Regions from separate parts of the Pseudomonas sp. Cab53 genome, predicted to be linked through region 1. Evidence: riboswitches for the same ligand, from Rfam matches in the RefSeq annotation. Region 1 holds a riboswitch; the other holds the start of a gene.
The links. A riboswitch is a leader RNA that binds a small molecule or an ion and turns the genes downstream of it on or off. The one in region 1 is predicted to bind cobalamin.
Positions count from the first base shown of each region.

Region 2: another riboswitch for cobalamin. It lies ahead of cobO (cob(I)yrinic acid a,c-diamide adenosyltransferase); the one in region 1 lies ahead of cobW (cobalamin biosynthesis protein CobW).

Region 1 covers NZ_AP021902.1:3,920,244-3,924,418, reverse strand. The annotation lists gene KI241_RS17035 (cobalamin biosynthesis protein) at 1-406, opposite strand, end outside; gene KI241_RS17030 (CbtA family protein) at 403-1,098, opposite strand; gene KI241_RS17025 (CbtB-domain containing protein) at 1,110-1,298, opposite strand; cobalamin riboswitch at 1,403-1,624, opposite strand; cobalamin riboswitch at 1,822-2,037, shown strand; gene cobW (cobalamin biosynthesis protein CobW) at 2,135-3,199, shown strand; gene cobN (cobaltochelatase subunit CobN) at 3,203-4,175, shown strand, end outside.
Region 2 covers NZ_AP021902.1:4,658,490-4,662,664, reverse strand. The annotation lists gene KI241_RS20275 (sorbosone dehydrogenase family protein) at 1-346, opposite strand, end outside; gene KI241_RS20270 (hypothetical protein) at 414-998, opposite strand; cobalamin riboswitch at 1,148-1,385, shown strand; gene cobO (cob(I)yrinic acid a,c-diamide adenosyltransferase) at 1,467-2,093, shown strand; gene KI241_RS20260 (cobyrinate a,c-diamide synthase) at 2,090-3,481, shown strand; gene bluB (5,6-dimethylbenzimidazole synthase) at 3,478-4,128, shown strand; gene cbiB (adenosylcobinamide-phosphate synthase CbiB) at 4,125-4,175, shown strand, end outside.

The sequences.
Region 1 (4,175 bases):
CCAAGGCCAGCGTGCTCTTGAGGCCTCGCTGGCGGGTAATCAGCAGCGTGGCCGGTGCCGTGCCCCAGCGGTCGGCCAGGGCCAGGGCGGCGCTTTCGGCGATGCCGTAGCAGCCGGTCCGTTCGAAGGCGATGTCGGAGCGGTGGCTGAGACGGTCCTGATAACCGGCCAACTGCTCGGCACTGAAGCACACCAGCGGCAGCGCCAGATGCTCGGCCAGCTCCAGCAGGCCCGCTTCGTTCTGCTTGAGGTCGATACTGGCCAGGGCCTGCACGTGATCAAGGTCGATGCCGTGGGCTTGCAGGGTTTGCTCCAGCAAGGCGCGCAACGCGCTGGCCGGACAACCACGCTGGCAGCCCAGGCCGATCACCAGGGTCGGCGCAGCCTGGGAAGAGCGGCTGTTCATGCCTCGTGGTGGGCTTGGCCGTCACGGCGGAACAGCCAGGCGCTGATCAGGCCCAGGGCCAGCCAGAACGCCACGTTGGTCAGCTGCGAGGCGATCTTGAACTGGGTTTCAAGGGCTTCGGGTGCCAGCATCGAATGGACCTCCGGTTGCGGTGCGCCAATGACGTGGGGCACCAGCAGGGTTGCCACGCCCAGCAGCTTGAGCAGCCAGTGCCGGCCGAAGGCGATCAGGGCGATGCCCACCGCGGTGGACGCGGCGGTGCCAATCCACCACATCTGCCGCTGGGCCAGGTCAGCCGCCGCCGTGCCGGGCAACTCCGGCGGCAAGCCGAGTGTCGGTGCCAGGACGAACGTGGCGTAGCCGGCCAGCCCCCAGAGCAGGCCCTGGGCGGTGCGGGTCGGTGCGCGCAAGGTGTACAAGCCGGCCAGCATCAGCGCAAAGCCCACCGCAACCACCAGGTTGCCGCCCGTGGTGGACAGCACGCGCTGCCAGCCGTCTTCCGGCTCCCAGGCTTCGGTGTCATGGGTATGGGCGACCCCGGCCGCGTGCTCGTGGACTTCGGCCGCGGGGGCTTTTTCATAGGTCTCGGCCTGGAGAATCAGCGGCGATACCCAGAAACTTTGCAGGAGGGTCAGCAGCAGGGCGGCCAGCAATCCACTGAAACCGGCGGTCTGGGCGATACGCTTGATCATGTCGTCAGGTCTCAATGGCACGGAAAGGCGGCGCTGTGGCGGGTGTCGTGGGCAGCGTTGTGCACCGCTTCGATGTGAGAGAACCCGGCGAAATAGACCAGCCCGGCACCCAGGATCGAGGCGAGGATCGCCGCGCTCAGGCGCTGGCTCAGGGTGGTGGTGCTGCTGGCGGTACGAACGGTGCTGCTGATGGTCGACATGGCGCTTCCCTCTGTTCTTGTCTCGTCCAGTGGGTAAATCGAGCGCAATGAAAACCCGGGCGCAGGTCGCCAGGGTTCGAACAGCGCCCGCCCACCGCGGGTTTGTTGATGCTTGAGTCATGGGCCGGTCTCCGGGCTCGCGAGGGGCAGGGCTGGGCCTTGCCGGCAAGCGTCACCTTCCCATGCCATGGGCACAGTGGTTAAGACGCTTCGCTCGCTTACCGTTGCGGGGGCAGCACCGGACTGACGTGGCCTTGAAGTAAAGCACACGATTCACCGGTTTCCCGTTTCACCCTGTGAAGGGCACCCGTAACTAGGCGCACAGGAGAGCATGGGCGGGGGCGGGCGTCAATGTACAAGGGCAGACGAGCGGGCTGTTGTGGCGAGGGAGCCTGCTCCCGCTGGGCAGCGCAGCGGCCCCCGGCTCTTTTCGGTCGCTGCGCAACCGAGCGGGAGCAAGCTCCCTCGCCACAACAGCATCCTGCATCTTGCTCTCGGAGATTGACCCGCCTGCACACCCTGCGTAGCCTTGCGCCTTCGAGGTTCTTCGGTTCGCGCCGAAGCTAAGAAGGGAACGCGGTCCAAGCCGCGGCTGCCCCCGCAACTGTGAACGGTGACGTTCCTGCCGGGCCACTGTGCATGTGCACGGGAAGGCGCAGGAATTGCCTGCCCAGGCTTTGTCAAAGCCGGGCCGGCCCCGCCGTCAGCCAGGAGACCTGCCTCGAGACAGATTCTCACTACAACCGGGCGGGGTGATCCGGTGGCGAAATCTTCCGCGCACCCCTGTGCCTGCGGTTGTCGTCCCGTTTGCCCGCCACCTTGCCAAAGGGCATCCGATGAAAACACTGGCCAAACTTCCCGTCACCATCGTCACCGGTTTCCTCGGCTCGGGTAAAACCACGTTGCTGCGGCACATGCTCGACAATGCCCAGGGCCGCCGCATCGCGGTGATCGTCAATGAATTCGGCGAACTGGGCATCGACGGTGAGATCCTCAAGCAGTGCTCCATCGGTTGCACCGAAGAAGAAGCCAACGGCCGCGTCTACGAGCTGGCCAACGGCTGCCTGTGCTGCACGGTGCAGGAAGAGTTCTTCCCGGTGATGCGTGAGTTGGTGGCCCGGCGTGGCGACCTCGACCACATCCTCATCGAAACCTCCGGCCTGGCCTTGCCCAAGCCGTTGGTCCAGGCTTTCCAGTGGCCGGAAATCCGCAGCGCCTGCACCGTCGACGCGGTCATCACCGTGGTCGACAGCCCTGCCGTGGCGGCCGGCACTTTCGCTGCGTTCCCCGACCAGGTGGACGCCATGCGCAAACTCGATCCGAACCTGGACCACGAATCGCCGCTGCACGAACTGTTCGCCGATCAACTGGCGAGCGCCGACCTGGTGATCCTCAACAAGGCCGACCTGATCAGCCCCGAAGACCTGGCGAAAGTCCGTCTGGAAGTGGCCGAGGAGTTGCCGCCGGCGGTCAAGGTCATCGAAGCCAGCAGCGGCCGCCTGCCACTGGACGTGTTGATCGGCCTGGGCGCCGGCTCCGAAGAACACATCGACGCTCGCCACAGCCATCACGACCATCACCATGATGGCGACGAAGATGACCATGATCACGACGCTTTCGACTCCATCTCCATCGAACTGCCCCAGGCTGACGAGAGCCTGTTGCTGGACGCGCTCACTCAACTGGTGGTGCAACATGGCGTGCTGCGGGTCAAGGGTTTCGCGGCCATCCCGAACAAGCCGATGCGCTTGCTGGTCCAGGGTGTCGGCACGCGTTTCGACAAGCATTTCGATCGCCAATGGGGCGCCGATGAAGCGCGGGTCACCCGCCTGGTGCTGATCGGCCAGGCGCTGGACGCCGGTCTGCTCGAAGTGCAGCTGCGCGCCGCCCTCAGCGTCTAAGCCATGCACCTGCTCAGGACCCAGCCGGGCGGCTTTGTAGCGGACGACAACATTGCCGACCTGGGGCAAACCCCCGCCGAGCTGGTGATCCTGTGCAGCGGCGACTCCAGCCTGGCGCTGCTGGCCGAAGCGGCGCGGCAGTTGCCGGACGACTACCCGCCGTTTCGCCTTGCCAACCCGATGCAGGTGCAGAACCACGCCTCGGTAGACCTGTATTTCGACGACGTGCTGCGCCACGCCAAGGTCATCCTGCTGTCGCTGCACGGCGGCATCGGCTATTGGCGCTACGGCATTGAACGGCTGATGGAATTGGCTGGGCGCGGGGTGACGTTGATCCTGGTGCCGGGTGACGATCGGCCTGACCCGGAGCTGAGTGACCTCAGCAACGTGCCCTTCGAGGGGCGCGACCGGCTCTGGCAGTTCTTGCGTCAGGGTGGCCTGGGCAATGCCCTGAATCTGTTCTACAACCTGGCCAGCCAATGGTTCGGTCGCGATTACCGGTGGGGCGAGCCGCAGGCCCTGCCGCGCACGGCGATCTATCATCCGCAAAAGACCAACGCCAGCCTTGGCGATTGGCAAGCCGATTGGCAGGCCGGCCAGCCGGTAGCGGCCCTGCTGTTTTATCGCTCGCACCTGCAAGCGGCGAACACCGCCTTCATCGACGTATTCTGCCAGCGCCTGCAAGCCGCGGGGCTCAACCCGTTGCCCATGGCCGTCGCAAGCCTCAAGGAGCCGGCCTGCCTGGCGCAGGTCGAGGATTGGCTGGATGAGGTCGAGGCGGGGGTGATCCTCAACACCACCGGATTCGCCCAATCCAGTCCGGAAGCGCCTCACTTGCGGCCGTTTCGCCGCGACATTCCGGTGATCCAGGCGATCTGCGCCCAGGACAACGAACCCGGCTGGCGTGCCAGCGAGCAAGGCCTGGGGCCGCGGGACCTGGCGATGCACATTGCCTTGCCGGAGCTGGACGGGCGAA
Region 2 (4,175 bases), 740 kb from region 1:
CCTTCTTCATCACCCAGCCACGGATGCCCTTGGCGTCATCCGGTTTGGGCGGGGCGTTGGTCTCGGCCACCAGCACATCGCCATTGGGCAGGACGTAGAGCCAGCGCGGATGGTCCAGCCCTTGGGCGAATGCGCCCACTTGCAGGCCCGGGGCCGCGGTCGGCTTGGCACCCTGTGGCCAGCCGATGGCTTCGGCGATGTTGACGGTGGGAATCAGGGTCTTGTTCGGCTCGGGCAGTTTCGGCGCCGGGCCGGTGCCGTCGGACACCTGCAAGGTAGAAGACTCGCCACAGGCGGCGAGCCCGACGGCAAGGGCGAGGATCAGTAAATGGGGTGGCTTGAGCATGCTGGCTTCCCTATGAATGCATGTGGTTATTCATAGAGAAGCGTAGATGCCCGTATGGTTCAACCCATCAGCCGTGGGCCTGCTTGAACAGCACGGCAATGCCCGGATGGTAATGGCCGCTCTCGTTGCGCAACTTGCGATAGGCGTAGGGGAAGTACCAGGCCACGGCGCAGGTGTTTTCCTTCTGCAGGTCGTCGAGCATGTCCTGCAATTCTTCCGGCGTGGCGCTCTGCTGGGCTTTTTGCGGCGCCACGAACAGGCAGCCGAGCTTCAAGTCGCTGGCATAGCTGATGCGCTTGGCATCGCTGGTGATTTCGGCCAGAGGCTGGGTCAGGTTCAGGTGGCTGACCTTGGGCCAGCGCTGGGTGGCCTGGATGAAGGCGCGCTCCTCGCTGCTGGCAATGAACAGATCGGCGCTGGCGTTGCGTTCGCCTTCTTCGTTCTGCTTGCGGGTGGGGGTGTCTTGCAGCGTGACCATCTCGGCCATCCAAGCCGCGGCCGACAGCAATCCGAGGTTGGCCTTTTCATCGTGCCAGTAGGGCGTGTCGTTATCGCCGCGCAGGGCGTTGTAGCGGTCGATGCAGTCAAACCAGCGCTCCAGCATCGGGCGCAGGAATTCCAGCTTCGGATTGCTGATGATCATGCCTTGCATACATTTTGCCCTCTTATTCTTGTGATATCGGGGTAATGTCTATTTGATATCACTTGCTGCAGCCTGACACAAGATTGGCGTCACTTTATTGATCCGGGCCAATGGCCGGTGAACCAGCTTTAATTGACGCTCCACCCCCAACCCTCTAACCTTCGCCGCTTGTTTCAGGTGCTTTGTGGCCATGGCCGACAGAGTGAAACAGGGAAGCCGGTGAGTGCACACGAACCCGGCGCTGCCCCCGCAACGGTAAATGAGTCAAGGTTGCCCACAAGCCACTGTGTCCTAGGATGTGTACGAAATAGTTACATAGCCTAGCCATGGGAAGGCGCGCAGCCCGGCACACGCCACTCATGAGCCCGGAGACCGGCCTGATTCATCCAACGGCGTCACGGTGGGCGATGCCAGGCTTTGTTGCCGTCCTTTTTCGTGCCTGCCCGCCGTTATTCCATCCCAACGGAGGCTTCCCCCATGTCCGGTTCCCCCCACATTGACGCGCCCGATCGCGACGAGCGCCACCTGGCGCGCATGCTGCGCAAGAAGGCGGTGATCGACGAACGCATCGCCAACTCGCCGAATGAATGCGGCCTGCTGCTGGTGCTGACCGGCAACGGCAAGGGCAAGAGCAGCTCGGCGTTCGGCATGCTGGCCCGGGCCATGGGCCACGGCATGCAATGCGGCGTGGTGCAGTTCATCAAGGGGCGCAACAGCACCGGCGAGGAACTGTTTTTCCGCCGTTGCCCCGAGCAGGTGCGCTTTCACGTCATGGGCGAAGGCTTCACCTGGGAAACCCAGGACCGCCAGCGCGACATCGCCGCCGCCGAAGCGGCCTGGGCCGTCTCGCGGCAATTGCTCAGCGATCCGGCCATCGGCCTGGTGGTGCTCGACGAGTTGAACATCGCCCTCAAGCACGGTTACCTCGACCTCGATCAGGTGCTCAGTGATTTGCAGGCGCGTCCGCCGATGCAGCATGTCGTAGTGACCGGACGCGGCGCCAAGCCTGAGATGATCGAGCTGGCCGATACCGTGACCGAGATGGGCATGATCAAGCATGCGTTCCAGGCCGGGATCAAGGCGCAGAAGGGCGTCGAACTGTGAGTGATGTCGCCCTGAGCCGCCATTGTCCGGCGGTGCTGATCGCGGCCCCCGCTTCGGGCCAAGGCAAGACCACCGTCACCGCCGCCCTGGCGCGCCTGCATCGCAATCGAGGGCGCAAGGTGCGCGTCTTCAAGTGCGGCCCGGACTTCCTCGACCCGATGATCCTCGAGCGTGCCAGCGGCGCGCCGGTCTACCAGTTGGATATGTGGATGGTCGGCGAGCAGGAAAGCCGGCGACTGCTATGGGAAGCCGCCGCCGAGGCGGACCTGATTCTGATCGAAGGGGTGATGGGTTTGTTCGACGGCACCCCGTCCAGTGCCGACCTGGCGCGGCATTTCGGCGTGCCGGTGCTGGCGGTCATCGACGGCACGGCCATGGCCCAGACGTTCGGCGCCCTGGCCCTGGGCTTGGCGCGCTACCAGCCGGACCTGCCATTCGCCGGAGTGCTGGCCAACCGTGTCGGCACCTTGCGCCACGCGCAGTTGCTCGAAGGCAGCTTGACCGAAGGCCTGCGTTGGTACGGGGCGCTCTCGCGGGAAACCGGCATCGAGTTACCCAGCCGCCACCTCGGTCTGGTCCAGGCCAGCGAATTGAATGACCTCGACCTGCGCCTCGATGCCGCCGCCGATGCCCTGGCCGGCAGTTGCGAGGTCGCGTTGCCGCCCGCCGTCGAGTTCGCCGCGCCTGAAGTCATCAACCCCGAGCCCTGGCTCGACGGCGTGCGCATCGCTGTGGCCCGGGACGAAGCGTTTGCGTTCACCTACGGCGCGAGCCTGGACCTGTTGCGGGCCATGGGCGCGAAACTGCACTTCTTTTCGCCGATTCATGACACCGAGCTGCCTGAGGCTGACAGCCTTTACTTGCCCGGCGGTTACCCCGAGCTGCACCACGTTGCGTTGGCTGAAAATGCCGCGATGCTGGCGGCGATCCGGGCTCATCATTCAGCCGGCAAGCCATTGCTCGCGGAGTGCGGTGGCATGCTGTATCTGCTGGATTGCTTGACCGACGTCGACGGCACCCGCGCTGAACTGCTGGGCTTGCTGGCCGGCGAAGCGCAGATGCAAAAACGCCTGGCGGCCCTGGCGCTGCAATCGGTGGAGCTGCCGGAAGGCACCTTGCGCGGGCACACTTATCATCATTCGTTGACCAGCACCGAGCTTGCGCCGATTGCCCGGGGGCACAGTCCCAATGGCGGGCGTGGCGCGGAAGCGGTTTTCCGGCAAGGACGGATGACGGCTTCCTATGTGCATTTTTATTTTCCGTCCAATCCGCGGGCGATTGCCGCGTTGTTTGCGCCTGATCTTGAGGCCGCCTTCGCGAGCAAGCCCGCTCCCACATTTGAACACCTGACCCCTGTGGGAGCGGGCTTGCTCGCGAAGAGCCCATGACCGACACCGCTTTCTCCCAGGCCGAACGCGACGCTGTCTACCGCGCCATCGCCGAGCGCCGCGACATGCGCCATTTCAGCGGCGGCACGGTCGAGCCGGCCTTGTTGCGCCGCTTGCTGGAGGCTGCGCACCAGGCGCCCAGCGTCGGCCTGATGCAACCCTGGCGCTTCATCCGCATCAGCGACCGCGCCTTGCGCCGCGACATCCATCGGCTGGTGGAGCAGGAGCGCGTGCGCACCGCCGAGGCCCTGGGCGAGCGCAGCGATGCATTCATGAAACTCAAGGTCGAAGGCATCAACGATTGCGCCGAAGTGTTGGTGGCAGCGTTGATGGACGACCGCGAGCGGCACATCTTCGGTCGCCGGACCTTGCCGGAAATGGACCTGGCCTCGCTGTCCTGCGCGATCCAGAATCTGTGGTTGGCCTCCCGCGCCGAAGGGCTGGGGATGGGCTGGGTGTCGCTGTTTGAGCCCCAGGCCCTGGCCGATCTGCTGGGCTTGCCCGCCGGCGCCAAGCCGCTGGCGATCCTCTGCCTGGGCCCGGTCGAGGGGTTTTATCCGGCGCCGATGCTCGCCCTCGAAGGCTGGGCGCAGCCGCGTCCGCTGAATGAACTGCTGTATGAAAACCGTTGGGGAGTGAGCCCATGAGCGTGGCGTTGCTCAGTGCCGCCGCGGTGGCCCTGGATGCGCTGCTG